3 regions of the Pleomorphomonas sp. T1.2MG-36 genome follow, and region 2 is predicted to be linked to each of the others. Evidence: predicted binding sites of a transcription regulator. Region 2 holds the regulator's gene; each other region holds the start of a gene.
The links. Region 2 encodes LexA, which represses DNA repair genes until DNA is damaged. Its sites were predicted from a motif close to TGTTCNNNNTGTGTTCNG; they were not measured.

Region 1 (7,974 bases), on a different contig from region 2:
TTCAATAAACTGGGATTTGGGATACTGGCGTGCGTGTTGTCGATCTTTTTTGCGGTGCCGGAGGACTGTCGCTAGGCTCGATGCGGGCTGGAATGGAGATCGTCGGGGCTATTGATAGCTGGGATGCGGCCATCGAGATCTACCGCAGGAATATTGGCGACCATGTTCGCCACGCTGACATCCGGGACGTCGTCGCCGTCGCACCCATGGTCATGGATCTGCGGCCTATCCTCATCACTGGTGGTCCGCCATGCCAAGATTTCTCGACCGCTGGGTTACGTGTCGAAGGTGAGCGCGCCGAACTAATGACCGCATTCGCGATGACAGTCGCGGTGGTGAGACCCCAATGGTGTCTGATGGAGAATGTCGCCCGTGCGCAGAAGTCCCTGACGTGGGCGCGATCGCGGGAAATTTTGAAACGGGCGGGATATGGAATCACGGAAATCGTCGTCGATGCTTCGTGGTACGGAGTAGCTCAAACCCGGAAACGGCTGATCGTCGTCGGACGGCGTGATGAAGCTGATGGATTCCTCGCTGCGGAAATCGATGCTGCACGACAAGCCCGCCAAACTACAATCCGCGACATCCTCGGTGAAGACATCGGAGGACAGATCGACATCCACCCTAGTCGATATGGGTGCACTGCTGATTGGCCGACGGATGTACCTGGTCGCGCGCCACGGACTGCATCGCAAAGCTCAGGGGTGAGCGACCAGCAATACATATTCGTGCGCCCGTTCGGCGGCGGTCGGGGCGTAAGGTCAATCGACGAGCCGGCGCCAGCTCTGGTGCGAACATCACGTGAGCCGCCCGCGCCTGGATATCTGTTGAATCCTTCGCGGTTGGATCTCGTGCCAGTGAGCCAAGTACCGCATCTCAGTCAGCAGCAGACGTCGCTTTTGCAGGGATTCCCCAAGGACTGGGATTGGAGTCCCGCTCGGCGTGTCCGGGATATCGATCAGATGATCGCAAATGCCGTCCCAGTTGCGCTGGCGGAGGCCATCGGAAGAGTGATACTCGCACGACACAGGGGAGAAAGCGTCCCAGCGACCGCCGATGGATTCTCGGATTGGCTCAAGGCTCAAGGTGTGGGGGGGCAGGTACTGAGGAACCGACGTCACGCGCTCGGACGGGCGCGGCGCCTTCTCGGCGGACGTCTTTACGCCGACATCGGCGAGGAACTGCGGGCACTGGAAGAAGCCAATGGTTTCGCGGATTTGTCGCCGTCGACGCGGTCGGATCTGCGTGCAGCGCTGCGGATGCACGCTGATTGGAAAGCCTCTAAGAAAGAAGAACCCGTTAGAAGAAAAGCGCCTAGAGGCCACCATAGGCAAGTTTGATTGCTCGTTCTGCGATCGGCCCCGTCACTACGAGACGGAAAAACTACACAATGTGCGGCTTCCTTCTAAAGATCACTATGCTCTAGTCATCTCCTCTAGTGAAGTGGCGTTTCAAACCTAGTAATGGCCGTGTCCTTAAAAAATAGGAGCTCGGGGGTTGTACCAGTGCGCAACATGAAAGCCACTCAGATACCAGATCACTTCCTGACTCATGTTGGCAACTGACTCACGTTTGTCAGGATTGACGTCATTTCTTCATCGGAACATAACACGAACAAATATCGACCGAGAGTGCGGGAAATGAGGCGACCAACCGAACCAGAAAGGCTCTACCTGGATTTCGACGGTTTTTTCGCTTCGGTGGAGCAATCGGCGGACAAGCGCCTTCGTGGGCGCCCAGTAGGGGTGGTTCCATATGAGAATGGCGGCGACAGGGCCATGCTTATTGCAGTTTCGAGGGAAGCCAAGGAAGCCGGCATTAAGGGCATGATGTCAGTCCGGGACGCCATGAGCCGATGCGCTGATCTCGTCGCGGTGCCGCAAAAACCGGACCTTTATCGTCGTGCGCACAATGTTCTCCTGAGCGAGATTGAGACTATCGTACCGATCGACACGGCTAAATCCATTGACGAGCTCACTTGCGTCTTGGACGAAGATGCTAGGCGTGATCCAGAAGCTCTTGCGCACCGAATTAAGGCGGCAATCAGCGATCACGTCACACCCTGGATCACATGCAGCGTCGGCTTTGCAGCCAACAGGCAGTTGGCGAAGATGGCTTGCAAGGCGAGCAAATGGAGTGGGGGCAAATACGGCGATGGCCTCGCAACTTGGCATCCGCGCGACATGCCGGCGCCATTGTTTAGAGTCGCCCTAGACGACATCCCTGGCGTTGGCTCTCGCCTTGCTCAGAAACTTCGAGCAATGGCCGTCTACTCCGTGGAGGATCTCTATAACCTCCAACCGAAGCACATGCGTCGGATCTGGCATTCAGTGGTCGGCGAGCGAATGTGGTACGCGCTGCATGGCTACGATGTTCAAGCTCCATCGAGCCAAAGGGGGATGTTTGGGCACGGCAGGGTGCTCTCTCCGGGATCTCGCACTAGGTCGGACGCAAAGGAGATCTCACGTCTGTTGTTGGTCAAAGCTGCCCGCCGTCTTCGAAGGGACGGCTATTATGCGAGTGCCCTTTGGCTCTGGCTCGCCTTACAAGATAAGTCTTGGTTCAAGCAGCTTGTGTTGCCCGTCGTCAACGATGATCAGGCCATTCTGTCTGGGCTGAAGCTGCTCTGGCAGTACTTTGACGCCGACCACCCGGAACGTGTGTCGATCTTTCGCGTCGGCGTGACGCTTTTGGACCTTTCGCCATCAAATGAAAGGCAGCTAGATTTTCTCTTGGCAGACGATGAACAACGTCGGCGATGGGAAGCCGCGACCATCGCGATCGACGAGTTAAACGCAAAATATTCAGCGACCGTTGTGAGCCTCGGTCCGTGGAAGCCCCCCAAGAATGGCAACGCCGGTGGAAAGATCAGCTACACGCGTGTTCCAAGTTCCGAGGACTTTTGGTGATGGTGAAGACAAAGACCGGATGGCAAACCCAAATCCAGGTTCAAGATCTGGCAGATACGCAAAAACTTGAGTGCACCTGCCGGCAATGCGGTCATGTGCATTATCTCTACAAAGCGACTTTGACAGGACGTGAGCAGGATTACATTGATGAAGTCCAGGCCACCGAGAAGTGTTGGGCGCGAGGCTGCGGTGGCCCGGTTCGGATTGTGTTCGTTCGGACGGACGAACTGAGCGGTTTTGTGGGTGGGATGGCCTAGATTAGTGCGACTGCGGTCAGACTCTATTCCAGAACCACTGGCGGGTGAAGGACGATGCCATGAGGCGGTGCGCAAATCTGATCGCGTCTCAGTCTCGCATTAGCTCTATGGTTTCGAAGATTAACATTTAGTCCTACGCACCGAGCATGGCATCTGGAAGCTACCGCTCCAGATTCCCAGCCGGCTGTTACGTGCACTTCGCTCCACGTCGGCGTAACGACCCTGACTATATTTCGGCCAGTCGACCGCGTAGCCACTGGCGACGAGCCATTGGTTGATTTCAACGCCATCAGCACGGCGACATATCGCAACGATCCTGTCATAGCTGCGGCCCGTCGGTAGGCAGGATACGGGCTGCGCTGAAGCCATGAAAGCGGCTAACTCACTGGCGCTAGCTTGTCCGCAACGATAGGTCCTACCCGAATTAGCCAAACAAATCTGATAACTCTCTGGTGCGTCTACGCCATCCAAGCGAATGCGCGCGCCGTGAATTTCGATCGTATCGCCATCGACTGTAGAAGCGCGTCCGATGATTTCAGCCGATGTGGCGTTTGCTGCGAGGAACAGCGTGCCAATGATGCAACAAGTCGGCAGCCATGCTCTTATCAGCCGCATAGGCGCTCCCTTACTCCCAGGCAACGAAATGCCCATCGACGCGTCAACTCGGGAAGCCTAAGTCACGTAGACGGCCTAGCAGCCCAAGCGCGTGCTTCGATTGACCATCCGTTGGAAGTTGACGAGGCATTGAGGCGCAGACTTGTAGAATCTGCATGTCCTTCGGCGTCAAACGCTTCTTGAGACGCCCCCATTCAAGTACGCGATTCCAGTGGTCCGCGCCGAGCGTAACGACTTCTGTCTGGGCATTGATGCCGTCTGTCAGACTCTTCGCCGCATGAGCTTCACGCTTTGCCGCCTTCGTGGCGTCGATCAGCGCGCGACAACTGTCAAAATCGTCGTCGTAATCGAGATGTCTGGATTTCAGACCATTCCAGCAAGCTTGCTGCTTGGCCCATTCGGACATGTTGCGAATGCCGGCCGGAGGATGGGTAATCGCATCGTGAGCTGCTTCCGCGGCAACCATCAGCGCACGGGCTAAAGGCTCGGAAACCGCTTGGCGGCGCCAGATGGAATCGAGGTCCAGCACCTCCTTTTCGCTTTCGGCGTCGTGAAACACCTTAGCCATGGCATAGGTAACTATGTTGGCGCGATAACCGCCTTCGTACCAAGGCTGCTTCGGTATATCTGCCTCAAGCTGTCGGAATATGATTGCCTTTGCAATCAGGCGCCTGAACCAGAGTTCGTCATACTTCGTGTCACTCTTCGACCAGGCTTCACCGATGGCCTTCGCGAATTCGGCAAAGTTCTTCTGCGCGCCCCTAGACACAAGATATGGCATCCCGGTCGCGGAAAACTCGAACTTGGCCAGATCGGTCTTGCTGACGAATTGCGCCTTCGGGTACTCCAGATCGAATTTCTTCTGTTGTGGTGTTGTCAGCTTGCTACGAGCATTGATGAACTGCCCACGCGAGCGCTCGTAGAACCACTTGCTGTCATGCCGTTCGCCGTCACGCGCCGCAAAGATGACGGTCCGGGAGAGCTGCTCCATACGGACATAAAAGGGTTGGTTCGAGAAGAAGTCAGCAGCGTTCACCTTGTTCTGAGTGTTGGCGTACTCCGAAATCCTGGGAACGATCTCTTCCGACCGCTCGGGTGGCACCACCGTCAACTTCATCTGGACAAAGACGCGATCAAGCTGCTCGGCCGCCAACTTCAGCCCGGCATGAATTGAGCCTGTAGTCTGTGCTCCATTGACGATTTGCAGGTTGCTGATCGCTGCAACGGCCAATCCAGAATCCGACTGGATCAGACTGACCTCGTCAGCCGTCGCCGACAATCCATTATTGTACGGAAAGAAGAGCTCAGGCTCTTCGCGGATCGTCTTTTGGATACCCTTGTTGGTCTTGGCCCGAGCCTGGAGGAAGGATCTGACGTTAGCCTCAAGCAGTCGCGCTCCCCACCGATCATAGATTTCGGCCAGTTGCCGCCCGGGCACTATCATCAGATAGCTTTCCAATGCCGCCCCATTTTGCGAAGCCTTGAGAGCCGGCAAGGCACCACCGAAATCTGCGGCGAAGTCGATGACCATGTCCTCGCGCGCCAACCCGGAGCGATCGAAACGCTCGAAACGGGCCAGATCCCACACCGACCAGGTTATCGGCACTTCCCCCGCATCTGCCAGCTTCACCACATCGTCACGGCTGCTGTAGCGACGGTTGGAAACGAGAACCAGCTTGACCTTGGTGATGTGCGGCCAAGTAGCAATTATGAGGTCGGATATCTGGAAGCCAGGATCGACTTCGTTCAGTGCATCCCGGAATTCCGGCTTGCGTGCCTGCTTGAGAAAGCGGATCAGGGGATTCAGGATTGAGGGAACATCCCCCTTGCTAAAGCTCTGCACCTCATCGCTATCATGAAAGTCGCACACGATCAGACCGAGGACGCCCTCGCTTTCGCGGGGATCGCCCGCATAACCGTCTACCCGTATCCGTTTGTTCCCGTCACCAGACTGATGAAACGCCCTGTCCGCAGTTTCGAGCTCCCCGGCAGCCGTCAAACGCTCGGCCATGCGGTCGAAGAATGCCTCGACCATCATGATGCCACTCGCGTCCGCCTCCCGCCGAATGTCAGCCATCAGGTTCTGGTGATATTCTTCCAGTTCATCGCTCATGACCGCGGTCCTATCCCCCCAAGACTTGCACACACACTGGCCCAATCGGATCTGAAGGGACTGCAAGCCGACAACGCAATTGCATAGGTGACGTCAGAGACTCCGAGCGGCACTGGGCCTGCGATCCTCGGAAAGCCATCTGATACCGAATGAAACTCGGGTACGGAAGCGATCCACCGCCAAGCTGAGTAGTCGTGCATGGCATCGTAGCCTGCGTCAGCGAGATGCAGGTCCCACTGCATTATGGCTGACGGCTCGACCCTTTCGAGCACGCCGGTCACTTCTGCCACAATATCCGTCAGCGTTCGACCGTGCGGCAGCTGAACCCTGTCGATGGCCAAGACCGCAAGCCAGAGATGATGCCCGGCGACATCGGCCAACTGGAATTCGCTGGAAATCTTCACGAACGGCTGCGACGCCCCCCTCCGTGCCTTGACTTCGATACAATCGGCCTCGAACTCGAAGTCCTTTGGTGCTCCGGACGGGCCTGTCCACGCGGCAAGCGCTGCCTTCGGTCCGAGTTCGGCGATCAACAGCTGGAGGACCTCGATTTCGCCGATCAGACCCTTCTGCGCTTCCTCAGACAGGACCTCGGATTTGCCGCCGCGCAGCAGATAATGCCAGCGGAATGAACGACCGATCGCCCTCTCCAGCGCTTCCCGTTCAGTTGGCGCAGGTTCGGCTGCGGCCATCAAATCGCGGCAAAATGTTTCGAACAGTTCGATCTGGGCTCTGTCTCTCAGTCGGATATAAAGGATTGGTCCACCAGGCAACGTCTGAAACCGGATCTCCAGATTTCCCAGTCGAGGCAAATCGAGGGGCGGATCAGGCAGTTGAGATAGCTGCAAGACGAGCGTCGCATCGGCGCGCGGCATGACCGCCCAGAACCAGTTCCAGCGAGCGGCGACGGAAACACGGCGCGTATCTGTTTGCCCAGCTTCGAGACCAGACCAGGGAGTATCACTCGGTATCACCCTGCGCCTCCTCCTCAGTTTCTTCCTCGCCGAACATCTCGCGCATGCGCACGGTGTTGACGACGTACTCTACGGTACCACCGGTGATACTGCTGGACGGGAAGGAAAGCCCCCACGCAAGGATATCGGGAGCGTACTGGGGGCGGCCATCGACCTCACCGATCTTCGGCCTGACCAGACGCAGGATCATCAGGGGCCGTCGCCCGGGAACCGATCTGTAGACCCTCGGCGATATCGTCTTGGGCAGCGTCTTGTCGGCGCGCTCATTCTTGTATCTGTCCAAGGCAGCCTTGATCTGCTCTTCCGTAAGTCCTTCGCGCTCGTCCTCGGAAGACCCGACGCGGCGGCTCACGCCACTGATCGTGAACACACCGCGGGCGTGGTCGTCTGCGTCGACAGAGCGCTCGAACGGAACCAGACTAAGATGTGCCAAAGGAACCGGATCAAACTCGCTTCGCGTGGAACTCGCGATGAATACGTCCCAGCTCTTCAGCTCGGAATTGGCGCGAGCCTCTATGTAGTCGCGTATCAGCTTCGGATCTGTAAGTGGGTCAGCTGGCGGACTTGCCGAATCTGCCCTGAAAGCACGAAGGAAAGCATCAATGAGGCCCACTGCAACACCGCGCACAAGGTGACCTCGCGAACGCGGTTCAAACTCGTATCCCTCTGCCTGCATCCCCTCAAGAAGGTCCATGCCTGCCTGCATGTTGCGGGCAAGCTGCGCGGCGTCCACGACAATCCGCGTCGTCTCTACCAAGCTCTCGGCGAGCCCCACTTTCATTGGCAAGGGTTTGCCGCTTCCCATCTTGTTGCGGGCAGTCACTATGAGGGACTCTGGATGGCTGCGTACGGCAAGGCCGAACTGCTCCGGAGTGGCCTTTGCCAGCTCCATGCGCTTGAGCTGGGCCTGCAGGTCATCCATTGCCTCGTGGATGTGGGCATACCAACCGACACCGGCAGCCGGCATCCAGATTCGACAGAGGTCCTCATATCCCATTCGATATCCGAACCAGCGGCCCATCTGCATCAATGTGTCGTACATGATCGAGTTGCGAAGGAAGTAGCTGATCATCAGCCCCTCCAGCGTAAGCCCACGCGACAGTGAA
Region 2 (7,974 bases):
GCCATCTCTTTGTTGACTAGGAAACTAACGCGAAGTGGTTTCCTAGTCAACAAAGCAAACATAGGCCTGAAGCGGCAGCGGACTGCCATCCCTTGCGAAATGACGTGGAGACCTAATTGGCGGCCGGATGAAGCAGGCGCTCGCCACGCGCGGCGCCAAAACGACCCTACGCATTTGCCCGGAAGGCCGTTTCGTTTCTAGTCGTTGACCCGGCCAACGCGACTACCTACCCTTTCCGACAGGATTATGCCGCGCGGAGAACACATCTTGTCCGACCAACCCACCGTTACCGTTGGTGTCATCGCCAAGGAAATCGGCATTTCCGATGCGAAGGTGAAGAAGGCGATCGAGGCGCTGAAGATCGAGCCGGTCGGCAAGCGCGGCGCATGCAAGCTCTACGCGGCCGACGTGGTCGATGCCGTCAGGAAGACCCTCGCCTGACACCGGCGGAGTTCGCTACTTCGTCCGACCTCGACAGCCAGTATTCCAGACTTGTCCCAGCGCCGTCACCCTGGCGAACAGCGGCTTTTTGGATACCTAATAATTATCTGACGGAATAAGGAGCTATCTGGCGGCGAATTCCGGGATTTCGCGGGTTTAGCCGGGTTCTCGCGAGATGGGACGATTTGCCACGCTATGTCGGTTCTGCGCTACCCGTTCTTCGCAAGCGTTGCCAAAACCGATATGCGGCAGTCCTCGACGGCGTGCGAGAGGCACCGAAACGCGAGCTGCAATCCCGTAGCAGATCGATCATGTTGAGCTTTCCCAGGCGCTCGACAAAGAACGCCTTCACTTCGCTGTCAATCTCGATTGGGGATCGCGGAGGAACCGGGAAGCGTTCAGCCTTGCCAAGTTTCGATAGCTTCGCGCTGTTCTCCAGCAAAGAGGCGTAATCGGCGAGAGGAATGGTAACCACTGGGACGCCCGCGATGATCGCGTGCAGCGGAAACTGGGCTGATACAGCTTCATTCATGTTCAGCTTGCTCCACAGATGGTGTGTTACGCAAGATCACCTGGCACCAACAACCTACCGCAGGAGGCGTTTCAAGCCAGTTCGAACTCACTTCAAACGGCAATTTATGCCGCCATAGGCGACTGCTCGGGGCTCTCGGCCCTCTGTTCTTGGGGCTCACGGCCCTCGCTGCCCTTCCCAAAAAACCCGCCTTTTAGCTCACTTGTAGGCGGGCTTCAGAGAGGGGTTTGCATTCATCTTCCGCGCGACCACTCTTGCGATGCTGTCGGCATCCATTACTGCCCCATGGAAGTGATTGTTGGTGATCGTGTCGCCCTGCCGAACGGGTATCGCGGACGCCTGCGACTGCCCGGTCAGTGCCGATCGTAGACCGTCGGCAAAGGTTGCCGGTACAATGGTTTCGCCCTTGTGGACTTTGGCGATCGTGTCCGTGGGCAAGTTCCAGGCACCGACGTCGAAGCTCAAGAGACTGCCGAAAGCGGCGGTACCGGCAAAGGCGACAGCAGCGGCAGCCGGAGCCAGGATGTAGCCAACAAGTGGGATTTGAGCCACCGAATCGAAGGTGGCTGCGGCAGCGCTGGCGGCGTGGTTGAAAATGCCGGTCTTCATCGTGGCGGCATTGGCAGCAGCCGACGCAACGCTCGCGCCGACTTCGATTGACGTCCTCGCCGACGCGCCAACGGCAGTGGCGCCTGTCTTGGCCGCTTCGCCCGCCAAATGGACCGACACCTCCGCAGTCTTGGCGCCACTCGCCATGATATTCTCGCCCGCTTCGAGGCCAGCACGTACCGTCGATCCAGTCGCCGTCGCCGCCGTCTTCTCGGCTTGGGAGAATATCGTCCAGAGGAGACCGCCTTGAGCGGCCTTCTCGTCTGTCTTCACTCCCAAGGCCGCATAAAGCGCGTGATGGGAAAAGGCCGCTACATCCTTCTCCATCTCGGCTAGCAGCATATCGCCGATAGCTCTGAGGGTGGCGTTCTTGAAGCTTTCCTGACCACTCGCCATCGAGCGCAAAGCGCCAGTAAACGAACCCACCATGGGCGCCGTGGCGCTTTCCCAAGCGCTCGCCGATTGCTGGGCCGCCCGTTCGCTCGCCCGTGACATCTGATCGTCCAAGCGGGCCATGGCGGTTGCTTCTTGCTGCTTGAGCAGGAGCTTCTCCTGGCTCGCCTTTTCCCAGGCGCGCGACCCCTCGGAAAGGCGGTTCAGCTCGTTGTCGAGCTGCTTCTCGGCCTCCGCATAGGCGGCTTGTGTCAACTGGCGGAGCGTTTCGACCTTCTCAAGCTCTGTGATCCGGCCCGCCCGCACTTCCTGATCGAGCTCATATTCGGTCTTCGAACCCGATAGGCCGCGAGCCGTCGCTTTGCTTCCGTCCGGTTGTCTTCCTCGATCTTTCGAAGCTGATTGTCCAGCTTCAGCTCCGCGTTCATATCCTTCGGATTATTGAGCCAAATTCGCTTGGCTTCGTGGAGAATGATCGGGCCGATTTCGTCGAGTTTCCTGTCTCGGTAAGGCGCTAGATCGATCTCGATAGCGGCAAGCTCTTGCTCCCGAATTCGGGCGATCTTTTCATCGCCGCAGGCGTGAGTGACTTTGAACTCTACCAAAAGGGGACGGTCGCCCTTGTGTACCAAAACATCCGGCCTCATGCCGGGCAATTTGTACTCAATTTCCGCGCGATCGAAGTGATAATCGCCCTCTTTTACAACCAAAACCGACAATGAACCTTTGGTAAGCAAGCGTTCTGGCAGTGTTAATACAAGCGCATCAGCCAAGTGCTCCTTGGCAACTTTGTGTAGAACTGTCTCACCCGCCGAAGCACATGCAGGATTCGCAGAGTTTGACTCGTGAGCGAATGAGTGAGCCAGCGAACCTTGCCGAGCAATCAACGGACGGCCGCATTCGGGACAATGACACCCACACGCCTTGCCATTTGGGACATTATCGACGTGAACTGGTCGTTCATCCGCGTCGAGGGCGAATACGACGAGGCCATCCGAAGTACACCTAAAAAGATCGCCGAGCGTAACTGCAGGCATTGGACCATACCCCGCCCCGACAATTACGCCCTGCGCACCAAGTCGCAACCCCACCCAGACACTATTTCCAATGCCGAGATTCAACTGTCCGACCAATTGCGGAGGATCAACTCCGCAAACTTGCGGAAACAAAAACCGACCATCCGAAACCGCAGATCGAGACCACAAACGTCGGCCTAGATAGATGGCATTCCAGGCTTAAAGTCAGCCACCCGACGACTTGCGGCAGATCATGGCTCGAAGACCGTTCACCGCCTTGTCGGCGCCGGCCTTGTCAAGGAAGCGAAGCGCCGAGACGTGGAAACTGTGATCGAGCCAACGACCGAGAGCAGCTTCGTCATCTGCTCCCGACCAGCCGCGCCAGAGCTTGCGGATGAGGTCGATCTGTTTCGAGGTCGCCATGCCCGGCCGGCGCCCGAAGGTGCGCTGCGTCCAGGTCGAACGGAAACCGAGCGCCGTGAAATAGGCCATGACGGCGTTGAAACCGCGCTGGTCCAAGCCCTTGGCGCTGGTGACGCCCGCAAAGCGGGCGAGCACGTCGCGATAGGTGGCGTCGTCGAGCTTCAGCTCTGCCACCGCCATGTGGATGACAGCGAGCTGCTTCCGACCGATGCGATGAACCGGGGCTTCAGGCTGCGGCATTGCCGACTCCCGTCGCCACACGCTCCAAATGGCCGCTCCCTATGCCAACGGCAGACGATACGATGTGCTTCACCAGATCCCGCCGCACGCCATGCATGGCGGCAACCTCGTCAAGGTTTCGCAGCTCGAACTTCTCGGCACGGATGTTCGCAATCTCTTCGCCTAAAGCGTCACTCGTGTCCCGAAGAATGTTAGTCTGTCCGGAAATCAGCAATTCGACACCAGTGGAGATGAAATTCACGTCCTCACCATCACGAATGGTCCGTTCCAGAAGAACGGCCATCGCCGATAGACAGCTTGTCGCCTTGTCGATCTCGTCCAGCAACTCGCCAACCTTCCTTCTATTGTCCATGGTATTTTCTCCTCTCTACTTCAACGATCTGAAAGCAGTCTCATCGTGTCGCCAGCGTCCGCGTTTCTAAACGTGGCTGCGTCCCTGAGATTTGGCAGACGTATCGGGCCTATTTCGCCGGCAAGCTTGCGTGCGTCTTGGAGAAGGCGAACGGTTTGGCGGATAGATTTCTTGAGCCCAAAGGCAACCAGCGCCTCATAAGCTGCGGCGCCATCAACGCCGTAGACTTGTGTGTTTGAAGAAGTTCAACGGACATCGCTTTTTCATTGGATTGGCAGTGATCGGCGATTGCTGCCGATTTGCCGATGCCGGCGGGGCCGACAATAAGGATGGTGCCGACTGCCGGAAGAAGCTGCATAGCTTCATGGATCCGCCTGGAGATCGATGTTGGCGCGAATTTCTCGGGGCGCTCCGGTCGCTTGAGGTTCATACTTTTTGCCCCATGGCTGCGATCATCCGCGTGTTTATGTCCTCGGCCTGCCGATGCTTCGTGCGCTGCTCCTCGATCTCTCGATCGAGCCGCCCTTGCGGCGTTTCCCGCAATTTCTCGGCAATCTCGGAAACTCGCTCTGAATAGGTGACGGTGCCCGCGATCGGTGCGGATGGAAGCTGGGGCTACCGCTCTCACGGTTCGTACGTTGTAGCCGCGCAAACGCGCCCACTCGGCAAGCGAGACGCCCTCTCGCTCCATCTGCGACATGACTAGGGCCGTGGCATTTGGCATTTTCTATAATCCATGCTTCATTATCGAAACATGGAATCATAATGTCACGGTAATGTGTCATGTCAAGTCAACCAAACCGCAAAATTTTCGATACTGAAACATTGCGCGCAATCGGAACCCGCATTCGCGAGGCGAGAGGCGAGACCACCCAGGAGGTCTTCGCAGCAATGATTGGCGTCACACGTTCGGCGCTGACCAACTATGAAGCGGGACGGCGATTGCCCAATGATATTGTTCTACGCAAGATCAGTGAGGTCTCAGGCAAATCAGCGCCGTACATTTTATTCGGAAACACAATAACTCCATTTGAAGAATACAAAAGAGACATAAATCAACTAATAATGGAGAAATCACAAAAACGACCAGGGTTCATTCCACGATTTCAAATATCAGATGACGAGATAGCCCTTATTTCTCTTTTCCGATTGGTATATATCTATGATAATGGTCTCGATATTGTCGAATACATCCTGAAAAAGGCAAAAGAAGCAATACAAACTGAGGTTGAATTCTCGGGAGCACCCGTTTTTTGGGGAATGGGATACGTAGAACAGCTTGAGGATGTTCTAAAGAGGCGATACTTCCAGGAAGGTTTTGATCCAGACTTTTCGTATTGGGTCACTTTTTGGGAAGAGAAGCGCGCTCGGGAAGAAGCCGCCACTGAAGGCGGTGACAAATAGGGTTACAACACCGCTCAACCAAGGTTCCGTCGCTCACCGGTGGTTTACCAATAACAATTGCAAAAACAAACACTTAATAAATACGTGTCGGAGTTTGGTATAGGGTTTCGAATGGTTACCAATTGCGGACCCGAATTCATAAATAAAATCAATCGCTTATCTCCAAACTCCGACATTTAATTATCGGAGTCCAACGACATTTATTTATTGCGCGTCCATTTTCCTTGCTTTTCCGGCCTCGCCGGAACCCCGACCGGCAATCCCCATTGCGGAACACACACGGAACATGTTAACTCTGTTCGTGATTTGTACCGAATCGCGTTTCGGCGCAACCGATGCGCCGGCCGACCAGCGGGGACCAGACGATGCTCACGCGCAAACAGCTCGAACTCCTGATGTTCATTCATGAGCGTCTGAAAGAGTCGGGCGTGCCGCCATCCTTCGACGAGATGAAGGACGCGCTGGATCTCAAGTCGAAATCCGGCATCCACCGTCTCATCACGGCCCTCGAAGAGCGCGGCTTCATCCGCCGCCTGCCAAACCGAGCGCGGGCACTCGAAGTCATCAAGCTGCCCGAAACCATGCAGCCGGGGATCGGCCGCGCCCGCAAGGGCTTTGCGCCGGCGGTGATCGAAGGCGACGGCGGCCGCAAGGCTCCGCCGGCCAGCGCCGCCTCGCCCGCGCTCGACAGTCGCGACACCGTGCCCGTGCCGGTCATGGGGCGCATCGCCGCCGGTGTGCCGATCGCCGCCATACAGAACCAGTCGCATATCCTGCATGTACCGATCGATCTTGTGACCGGCGGCGAGCACTACGCCCTTGAGGTTCGTGGCGACTCGATGATCGAGGCCGGCATCCTCGATGGCGATACCGTCGTCATCAAGAAGTCCGACACAGCGGACTCCGGCGACATTATTGTGGCGCTGGTGGACGATGAAGAAGCCACGCTGAAGCGGCTGAGGCGCAAGGGCGCCTCCGTGGCCCTTGAAGCCGCCAATCCAGCCTATGAGACGCGCATTTTCGGACCCGATCGCGTGCGCATCCAGGGCCGTCTCGTGGCACTGATGCGTCGCTATTGACCGTTCGCTGATGGTAGGGGACTGGCGCAGGCAACCGCGCCCGCCGTCGACGACTGAAGAGGTCGTCGAATCCCCCTGCTGAGTTGCGCGCCCATCTGCCTACTTGAGCAACCGGCTTTCCTGCGACGGGTGCAGCAGCGACGTGTCTCCGTAGGAATAGAACCGGTAACCGTCGGCAATGGCGTGGGCGTAGGCGGCGCGCATGGTCTCTAGACCGGAGAACGCCGACACCAGCATGAACAGCGTCGATTTCGGCAGATGAAAGTTCGTCATCAGCAGATCGACAGCGCGAAAGCGATATCCCGGCGTGATGAAGATGTCGGTCGCTCCGGCAAACGGTTTGACCTGTCCATCTTCGCCGGCCGCGCTCTCCAGCAGGCGCAGCGAGGTCGTGCCGACGGCCACCACCCTGCCCCCGCGCTCGCGAACGGCATTGAGCGCGTCTGCGGTCTCCGCCGAGACGTGACCGATTTCGGCATGCATCTTGTGGTCCTCGGTATCGTCCACCTTCATGGGAAGGAAGGTGCCGGCGCCGACATGCAGCGTCACGAAATGCCGGTCGATGCCGCGTGCCGTGAGACGATCTAGAAGCTCCGGGGTGAAATGCAGCCCGGCCGTCGGCGCGGCGACCGCCCCGCTCTCACGCGCATAGACGGTCTGGTAGTCCGCCCGATCATGCTCATCCTCGGCCCGGCGCGCGGCGATATAGGGCGGTAATGGAATGTGGCCGACCGTTATCAGCGCCAAGTCGAGATCCGGTCCGGAGCGATCGAAGGCCAGGGTAACCTCTCCGTCCCCGCCCTTCTCCGCAACGACCGCGCCTAGAGGAGATGCGTCCGGATGGGAGCCGGAGAACACCACGCGGTCGCCCGCACGCAGCTTGCGCGCACCTTTGACGAACGCCCGCCAGCGATCGGGAGCCTCACGCATGTGCAACGTGGCCGACAGACGAACGGGCTCGCCCCCCTCGCGATCGCGACGCCCCTCGAGCTGGGCTGGGATGACCTTGGTGTCGTTGAACACCAACGCGTCGCCCGGCCGCAGAAGATCGGCAAGATCGCGCGCATGCCGATCCTCGAGAGGTTCACCCGGCTTCACCACGAGAAGGCGCGATGCGTCGCGCGGAACGGCGGGGCGAAGGGCAATTCGCTCGGGTGGCAGATCGAAATCGAAGGCTGAAACTTGCATGACCCTGCATAGGCACGGCCATCGCGAAAGGCAACGGTCAACCAACAGCGCGATCCGATCGATTACCCGGATCAGAGCCCCAGAGATGCGTCCGAGTGGTTGCCCGCCCGAAGGATGGTCCGTCGAAACGTTTTGGATAGATCCACTTTATCTAGAATTTTACGACGCTTCGCACTCGTCCCCGTAGGCTTCTTAACGGCGCCCGGCCCGCATGTTAGAACCCGTCCAACATTCGTGACAGGCCTCGAACCGGTCCGCAACGCACCCCATTCTGATGCCTCACCTTGGAGCTCCCGG
Region 3 (7,974 bases), on a different contig from region 2:
CGAGGCGATGGTGAGCAGCGTCCGCAGCTCGTCGGCGCTCGGGCCGGGCGCAGCGAGCATCTGGGCCGGAACGGAGCGGCGGGTGAGCAGCAGGTCGAGGGTGGCGTTCATGAACGGAGAACTCCGGAAGGATTTGCGTTGGCCGAACCGGCATAGCTCCGTTCGACCTGCATGGAAATACCTAGAGCAGGTCCAGCAAAAGCGGATACCTGTTTTGCGTCCGAACCCGCGTCCCGACAAGATCGAGAGCACCCGCCGATGGGCTAGCCCACAACCCTGAGCCCGGACTTGAAATCAACACGATGATCGGCCAAAACTGGCGACCATGAAGAGCTTGGCTGACGCGAGAGTGCGACGCATGGCATGGTGGACCGTTGCCCGCGACGGTTGGATGGCTGTGGCCATCGCCCTGGCAACCGTGGTTGCGACACCCGCCCTTGCCCAGGAGCCGCCGCCGATCGGAGGCCCCAGCGATGAGCCGATGCCGGGCTTCATGCAGCCCGGATCAGGTCCGCTGCATCTTCTGCCGGCGCCCGGTAGCCCTTCGACGGCGCCGCTGCCCGAGGCCGCCACGCCCTACGCGCCCAGCACCGCCCCGGCCGTCGAGACGAAGCCGCTCGCCACCGTCGCGCCGCGCGAGACGGCGACGCTAGCGCTGACGGCCCGCCTCACGCCCGACGGTCCGCCGCTCGGCGCCGGCGTCGTCTGGCGGGTGTTCGGCGAGGCGCAGGGTCCGGACGGCAGCCGCGAGCTGGTGGCCGAACGGCACGGCGGCTCGGCCGATTTCGTGCTGAAACCGGGCGGCTATTTCGTCTATTGCGGCTTCGGCTATGCCGGCACCACCGAGCACGTCGTGGTCGGCACCGGCCTCAAGGCGGAATCGATCATTCTCAACGCCGGCGGCGTCCGCCTTGCGGCGGTGACCGGCAAGGACCGCCCGCCGCTCGACAGCAACGACCTCAGCTTCGACATCTTCGCCCAGGAGCTGGATTCGCATGGTGAGCCCAAGGCGGTCGCCCTCGACGTCGCCCCCGGCCAGATCGTGCGCCTGCCGGCCCAGGTCTACAACGTCATCGCCAACTACGGCGACGCCAACGCGCGCACCACCGCCGACATCGACGTCAAGGCCGGCAAGCTCACCGACATCACGCTGACGGAGAAGGCCGCCAAGATCACGCTTAAGCTCGTGAGCAGCGAAGGCGGCGAGGCCATCGCCAACACTCGCTGGTCGATCCTGACCCAGGCCGGCGACCTCGTCACCACCGGCGTCGGCGCCTTCCCCTCCTTCGTCCTCGCCGAGGGCGACTACACCGTCATCGCCAACCACGAGGACGGTCAGTTCCAGCGCGTGGTCAGCGTCGTCTCGGGCGAGAACGCCGACGTCGAGGTGTTGGCGAAGGGCAGCGAGACGCTCACCAACTGAGCGATGGCAAGGGACTCATCGGAGTCCATGCCGGTTCAGCGCGAGCCAGCGGGACTCATGCGAGTCATCACCATCCATGGCCGACCATGGGCGCTGCCCATCGGCCATGGAGCATTGCCGGTGACCGGTATCGCCCAAACCATCCCTTGCCGAACCGCGAAACCGGCTCCGAAGCCGGCCTCATTCCTCGATGTAGCGGGTGAAGGCGTCCTTGAAGTCGGGGTGCCAGCGCGACAGCGCCGGGCGGTTGTGAATGACGTCGCCGATCGCCCAGGCCATGCGCTTCTCGTCGAGGCGGCGCGGCGTCTCGTTGTCCGGGCAGAGAATGTAGAAATCGCCCTTGGCGAGCCCTGCCAGCATGAAGTCCACCACCTCCACCGCATGCCAGGCGCCGGCTGGCTTTTCGGCCGCGGGATCGGACGCCGTCAAGCCGGTGAACGTCCAGCCTGGGATCAGCAGGTGGGCGCTGAGCCGGCTGCCACGGCTGCGCAGCTCGTGGGCGAGTTGCTCGGTCACCACCTTCACCGCCGCCTTCGACGTGTTGTAGGCGGCATTGCCCGGCGGCGTGGTGATGCCCTGCTTGGAGCCGGTGTTGACGACGTAGCCAGGCCTGCCGCCCTCGATCATGCGCGGCACGAAGGCCTGGACGCCGTTGACGACACCCCAGAAATTGACGTCCATCAGCTTGCGCCAATTGTCGGGATTTTCGAGCACGCCGCCGCCTTCGCCGATGGCGGCATTGTTCATCAGGAGGTCGACACAGCCGAAGCGTTCGAAGGCGGCAGCGGCCAGCGCTTCCACCGCCGAGGCATCGCCGACGTCGGTCGGCACGGCAATGGTGTCGGGACTGCCGGCCGCCTTGGCCGCCGAGGCGGTGGCGGCCAGTTCGCCGCCGACGACGTCGGCCAGAACCAGCTTCATGCCCTTTTGGGCGAGCCGCAGCGCCGCCGCCCGGCCGATGCCGCGCGCCGCTCCGGTGATCACCGCGACCTTGCCCGTTGTGATGATGTCATCGGCCATGATGGCCTCCTGGTTGTCCGTAGACTGAAAGCGGCGACCGCCGCCATTGGGTCAGCGCGCCAGTTCCTTGAGACCCTGGCGGATCAGTTGGGTGGTGGTCGCCTCGCTGCCGATCGACTTGGCCGCGGCCTGAACGGCGGCGGCGGCCTGCAACTGCGCATAGCCGAGGTTGACCAGCGCCGACACCGCCTCGGCCACCGGGCCGGAGACGCGCGCCTCGGCGACGTCGACGGCGACGCGGATCACCGACGGGTCGGCATCGGCGAAGGCCGGCGCCTTGTCCTTGAGTTCGGTGGCGATGCGCTCGGCCACGCGCTTGCCGACGCCCGGCGCCCGCGAGATGGCCGTCAGGTCGCGCATGGCGATGGCGGTGGCGAGCTGGCCGGGATCGAGCACCGACAGCACGGCGAGCGCCACCTTGGCGCCGACGCCCTGCACCGTCATCAGCAGGCGAAACCACTCGCGCTCGATGTCGTTGGAAAAGCCGTAGAGGCGGATCATGTCCTCGCGGACCATGGTCTCGATGGCGAGCGTCGCCGCCTCGCCGGCCTTGGGCAGGCGCTGCAAGGTCCGCGACGAGCAATAGACCTGATAGCCAACGCCGTGAACGTCGAGGATCATCCAGTCGTCGCCGAAGCTGTCCACCACGCCCTTGAGCTTGCCGATCATGCTGCCCTGCCCTCCGCTCGTCACCCGGCCGCCAGCTTGGCGAGCCGCCCCACCACCGAACTCCGATGATGGGCATGCGTCAACGCGATGGCCAGCGCGTCGGCCGCGTCATCGCTCTCGAAAGTCGCCTTCGGCATCAGCACCTTGACCATGACGCGGATCTGCCCCTTCTCCGCGTGCCCCGCGCCGACGATCGCCTTCTTCACCGCGTTGGGCGCGTATTCGGCGACCGGCAGGCCGCGCCGGGCCGGCACCAAAAGCGCGACGCCACGCGCCTGGCCGAGCTTCAGCGTCGCGCCGGCATCCTTGTTGACGAAGGTCTGCTCGATGGCCGCCTCGTCCGGCTGGTACTGGTGCAGCACCGCATCGAGCCCATCGTGGATCTGAACGAGCCGCGACGCGAGGTCGAGATCGCCGTCGGAGTTGACCGAGCCGGAGGCGACGAAGCGTACGGAGTTGCCGAGGCTGTCGATGACGCCCCAGCCCGTATGGCGGAGCCCGGGGTCGATGCCGATGATTCGCGTGACAGTGGTCATGGCGCCACGCTATCCATGCGTTCATGGTTTGTACAGACGGAAGACGCACCGCCCAGCCAGCCTCCGATCGAAGCGTGACCCGACCGCACCAACCCTGGACCGAACGCCGCCGCCCCGCCTTCGAGCTTGCCGCTCTCCGCCGCAAGACCTCGACGATCCTGCAACCCGACGGTCTGGACATGGAAAGGGCGATCGTCGGCGGCAATCCCGGCGCGAGGCGGAGGACGCCTGACCGGCCTCGCCGAACACGACAAACGCCCCGCGACGGTCTCGCCGCGGGGCGCTTTCATGACAGCCGATTGGGCAGCCCTCAGGCCGGGACGGTTTCGAGCGCCGGATAATCGGTGTAGCCGAGCGCCCCCTCGGCATAGATGGTCTCGGGCACCAGCGGGTTGCGAACCGAGCCGGCCCGGAAGCGCTCGACGAGATCGGGGTTGGCGATGAACTCCTTGCCCCAGGCGACCGCGTCGGCCCGCCCGGCGGCGACTTCCGCCATCGCCTGATCGAAGGTGAAGCCCTCGTTGGCGATGAACGCACCGCCGAACTGTTCCTTGAGGTGCGGCGTCAGGCGATCGTCGCCAAGGTGCTCGCGGGTGAAGATGAAGGCGAGGCCGCGCTTGCCGGCTTCGCGGGCGACATAGCCGAATGTGGCCTTCGGGTCGCTGTCGCTCATGTCATGGCTGTCGCCGCGCGGGGCGAGGTGCAGGCCGACGCGGCTGGCGCCCCAGACGCCGACGGCCGCATCCACCGCCTCCAGCATCAGCCGGGCGCGATTCTCGACCGGGCCGCCGTAGGCGTCGGTACGCTTGTTGGTCCCGTCCTGCAGGAACTGGTCGAGCAGGTAGCCGTTGGCACCATGGATCTCGACGCCGTCGAAGCCAGCCTCGCGGGCGTTTTCCGCGCCCTTGCGATAGGCCTCGATGATGCCGGGCAACTCGTCGATGTCGAGGGCGCGTGGCGTCGGATAGGGGCGCATCGGCCGGAGCAGGCTGACGTGGCCGGCCGGCTGGAGGGCGCTCGGCGCCACCGGCAGGTCGCCGTCGAGCAGCGACGGATCGGAGATGCGGCCGACGTGCCAGAGCTGCATGACGATCTTGCCGCCCTTGCGGTGCACCGCCTCGGTGATCGGCTTCCAGGCCTCGACCTGGGCGTCGGAGTAGATGCCGGGCGTCGCGGCATAGCCGGCGCCCTTGGGCGTGACGATAGTCGCCTCGGTGAGGATGAGGCCGGCCGACGCCCGCTGCTCGTAATACTCGCGCATCACGTCGGTGGGGATGCGGTCGGCGGTGGCGCGCGCCCGCGTCAACGGCGCCATGACGATGCGATTGCGGAGTTCGAGAGCGCCGAGGCGCACGGGGTCGAAGAGTGTGGGCATGAAAGGCTCCTGGCGGAGATGCTGGGGCAGAGAGGGGACCGACAAAAAGTAGGGGTATATGCACGCTTTTTCTAGTGACCGCCGCGCCGGCTGCCTAGCCCTCCGCCGTGAACATTTCCGTGATATCGAAAAGATGACCGTTTATCAAAGACTTGACGGCACGGCCGGCACCGCGCGCTCCGCGTCAGGTGTCCCGGTCGGGATGCTGGTAGGAGACGATGTCCGCCTGGAAGCGGCCGACCTTTTCCTGCTCCTCGGCCGTCCGCGTCGGCAGGTCGGCGAGACGGGCAAACCAGCTCATCCGATGCTCGAGCCCGACCTGCAGCACTGGCGGCACGGATTCGGGATCGTCCAGCGCGCCGATGGAAAGCTCCAGCGCCGGCCCGCCCCAGTCGTAGGCGAGCGGCGTGCCGCAGTGGTTGCAGAAGCCGCGCCGCACCTTGTTGGAGCTCTGGAACCACGAGGGCTCGCCGCGCGTCCAGGCGAGGCGATCGTTCGGCGCCGACACCAGCGGGCCGAAGAACGAGCCGAAGGCCTTCTGGCACATGCGGCAATGGCAGATGCTGGCGCGCCCGAGCGGCCCGTCGACCCGGAAACGCACCCGTCCGCACTGGCAACCGCCGGAATGACCGTCTTCGCTCATCTCGCACCTCCGGCGGCAGAATAGCACGGCGCCGGCACCGTCGCGGCCGGAAAGAAAACGCCCGCCGTCATCCCGAAGGCGACGGCGGGCGCAAACCCAGAGCTTTTCCGGCGAACTCCGGTTCGCCAGAAAACTCTATCTCGTTATTGAGACGCAGCTCCGGACGCAAAACCGGCACCCACTTTTGCTGGAGCTGCTCTAGGAAACGAAATCGGCGTCAGCCGGCGAGCTTGGCCGCCACTTCGTCGGAGATTTCCATGTTGGTGTAGACGTTCTGCACGTCGTCGTCGTCTTCCAGCAGATCGACCATCTTCATCAGGCTCGTCGCCTTTTCCTCGTCGAGGTTCGACATGGTCTTCGGCTTCCAGATCGACTTGATCGACGCGGCGGCGCCGAGCGTGGCTTCCAGCGCCTTGGTCACTTCGCCCATCGATTCGAAGGCAAAGTAGATGAAATGGCCTTCCTCGTCGGACTCGACATCGTCGGCGCCGGCCTCGATGGCGGCCTCCAGTACGGCGTCGTTGGAGCCGACGCTGAGCGGATAGCTGACCTCGCCCAGGCGATCGAACATGAAGCCGACCGTACCGGTTTCGCCCAGCGCGCCACCGGCCTTGGTGAAGATCGAGCGGACGACCGAGGCGGTGCGGTTGCGATTGTCGGTCAGCGCTTCGACGATGACGGCGGTGCCACCCGGGCCGTAGCCCTCGTAGCGCACTTCGTCGAAATTGGCCGTGTCGGCGCCGGCCGCCTTCTTGATCGCCCGGTCGATGTTGTCCTTGGGCATGTTCTCGGCGCGGGCGTTGAGGATGGCGAGACGCAGACGGGCGTTCATCGCCGGATCCAGGCCGCCGATCTTGGCCGCCACCGTGACTTCGCGGGCGAGCTTCGCGAAGATCTTCGACCGCTTGGCGTCCTGAGCGCCCTTGCGGTGCATGATATTCTTGAACTGTGAATGACCGGCCATAGTGCCTCCTGAGAGAACCGCGAAAGGGCGCGGGGCGCATGCACACGCCTCCCGGGACCATCGATCACGGCACATATCCACGAATGGGCCGCCTTATAGGCGTTTGTTGGCCCTAAATCCAGCCGGGGCTCCTACCAAAACGTCGGGAGTGCCTCGGCAAGACGGCCGCCGATCCTGACCGGCTCGATCGCCTCGGCGAGACCGGTGGAATCGTTCACCTCCACGGCGACGCCGCACAGCGTCGGCTCGCCCAGCGCCGGCTGGAAGCGGGCCGTTGGGATCTTGCGCAGGAAGCGGTTGACCGGCTCGTCCTTCTCCATGCCGAGCACGCTGTCGTAGTCGCCGGTCATGCCGGCGTCGGACAGGTAGGCCGTGCCGCCGTCGAAGATCTGGTAATCGGCCGTCGGCACGTGAGTGTGGGTACCGACCACCAGCGAGGCCCGGCCGTCGAGATAATGGCCCATCGCCTGCTTCTCGCTGGTCGCCTCGGCGTGCATGTCCACCACCACGGCATCGACCATGCTGCCGAGCGGGCAGGCGTTGAGCTCGCGGTCGGCGGCGGCGAAGGGATCGTCGAGCGCATCCATGTAGACGCGACCCATGACGTTGACCACCAGAACCCGCGCGCCATTGCGGGCGATGGCCACGGTGGCGCCGCGCCCCGGCGTTCCCGGCGGATAGTTGGCCGGGCGGAGAAGCTGCGGCTGGCGTTCGATGAACACCAGCGCCTCGCGCTGGTCCCAGGCGTGGTTGCCCGTGGTCACCACGTCGGCGCCGGCGTCGAGGAAGTCCTGGCAGATCTCCTCGGTGATGCCGAAGCCGCCGGCGGCGTTCTCGCCGTTGACCACCACCAGATCGAGGCCGTAGTCGGCGATGAGACCGGGCAGGATGTCGGAAATGGCATTGCGGCCTGATCGGCCGACCACATCACCCACGAACAGCAGTCGCATCGTCCGGCGTACTCCCCAGGCCCTCTAGAGCAACTCCAGCAAAAGTGGGAACCGGTTTTGCGTCCGGAGTTGCGTACGAATAAAGAGATAGAGCACGTTGGCGAACCAAAGTTCGCCGGACGCGCTCTAGCGTTCACGGAGCGAAGCGGAAGACGTCCCGCTCGGTGACGATCATGTCGAGCGGCGCGTCATGGGGCTCCATGGGCACCGCCGCCACTTCCTGCACCGAGAAGGCAATGCCGATCAAGCGGGGAAAACGGCCGGCGGCACGCAAACCTGCGACGGCGCGGTCGTAATAGCCACGCCCGTAGCCGACGCGCCCACCCTCGCGGTCGAAGGCGGTGAGCGGCATCAGCAGAACGTCCGGCAGGATTTCCGGAGCGTCGGGGCCTGG

Region 1: the regulator LexA is predicted to act here: its motif matches at 1,600-1,617, upstream of QQZ18_RS18270 (Y-family DNA polymerase).
Region 3: the regulator LexA is predicted to act here: its motif matches at 3,667-3,684, upstream of ruvC (crossover junction endodeoxyribonuclease RuvC).

The regions. Positions count from the first base shown of each region.
Region 1 is NZ_CATNLY010000045.1:136,559-144,532, forward strand. Features, by position in the region: gene dcm (DNA (cytosine-5-)-methyltransferase) at 30-1,340, shown strand; gene QQZ18_RS18270 (Y-family DNA polymerase) at 1,641-2,909, shown strand; gene QQZ18_RS18275 (hypothetical protein) at 2,909-3,166, shown strand; gene QQZ18_RS18280 (thermonuclease family protein) at 3,287-3,817, opposite strand; gene QQZ18_RS18285 (AIPR family protein) at 3,825-5,894, opposite strand; gene QQZ18_RS18290 (PD-(D/E)XK motif protein) at 5,891-6,868, opposite strand; gene QQZ18_RS18295 (Z1 domain-containing protein) at 6,855-7,974, opposite strand, start outside.
Region 2 is NZ_CATNLY010000001.1:559,297-567,270, forward strand. Features, by position in the region: gene QQZ18_RS02685 (hypothetical protein) at 268-441, shown strand; gene QQZ18_RS02690 (hypothetical protein) at 635-973, opposite strand; gene QQZ18_RS02695 (hypothetical protein) at 1,172-2,011, opposite strand; gene QQZ18_RS02700 (hypothetical protein) at 2,227-2,748, opposite strand; gene QQZ18_RS02705 (regulatory protein GemA) at 3,217-3,654, opposite strand; gene QQZ18_RS02710 (hypothetical protein) at 3,641-4,006, opposite strand; gene QQZ18_RS02715 (hypothetical protein) at 4,116-4,436, opposite strand; gene QQZ18_RS02720 (helix-turn-helix domain-containing protein) at 4,790-5,410, shown strand; gene lexA (transcriptional repressor LexA) at 5,776-6,489, shown strand; gene queA (tRNA preQ1(34) S-adenosylmethionine ribosyltransferase-isomerase QueA) at 6,589-7,677, opposite strand; gene QQZ18_RS02735 (HD-GYP domain-containing protein) at 7,810-7,974, shown strand, end outside.
Region 3 is NZ_CATNLY010000051.1:61,679-69,652, reverse strand. Features, by position in the region: gene QQZ18_RS19570 (nitroreductase family protein) at 1-111, opposite strand, end outside; gene QQZ18_RS19565 (hypothetical protein) at 359-1,423, shown strand; gene QQZ18_RS19560 (SDR family NAD(P)-dependent oxidoreductase) at 1,604-2,443, opposite strand; gene ruvA (Holliday junction branch migration protein RuvA) at 2,495-3,112, opposite strand; gene ruvC (crossover junction endodeoxyribonuclease RuvC) at 3,133-3,648, opposite strand; gene QQZ18_RS19545 (alkene reductase) at 3,959-5,023, opposite strand; gene QQZ18_RS19540 (GFA family protein) at 5,208-5,666, opposite strand; gene QQZ18_RS19535 (YebC/PmpR family DNA-binding transcriptional regulator) at 5,884-6,630, opposite strand; gene QQZ18_RS19530 (TIGR00282 family metallophosphoesterase) at 6,762-7,580, opposite strand; gene QQZ18_RS19525 (5-formyltetrahydrofolate cyclo-ligase) at 7,714-7,974, opposite strand, start outside.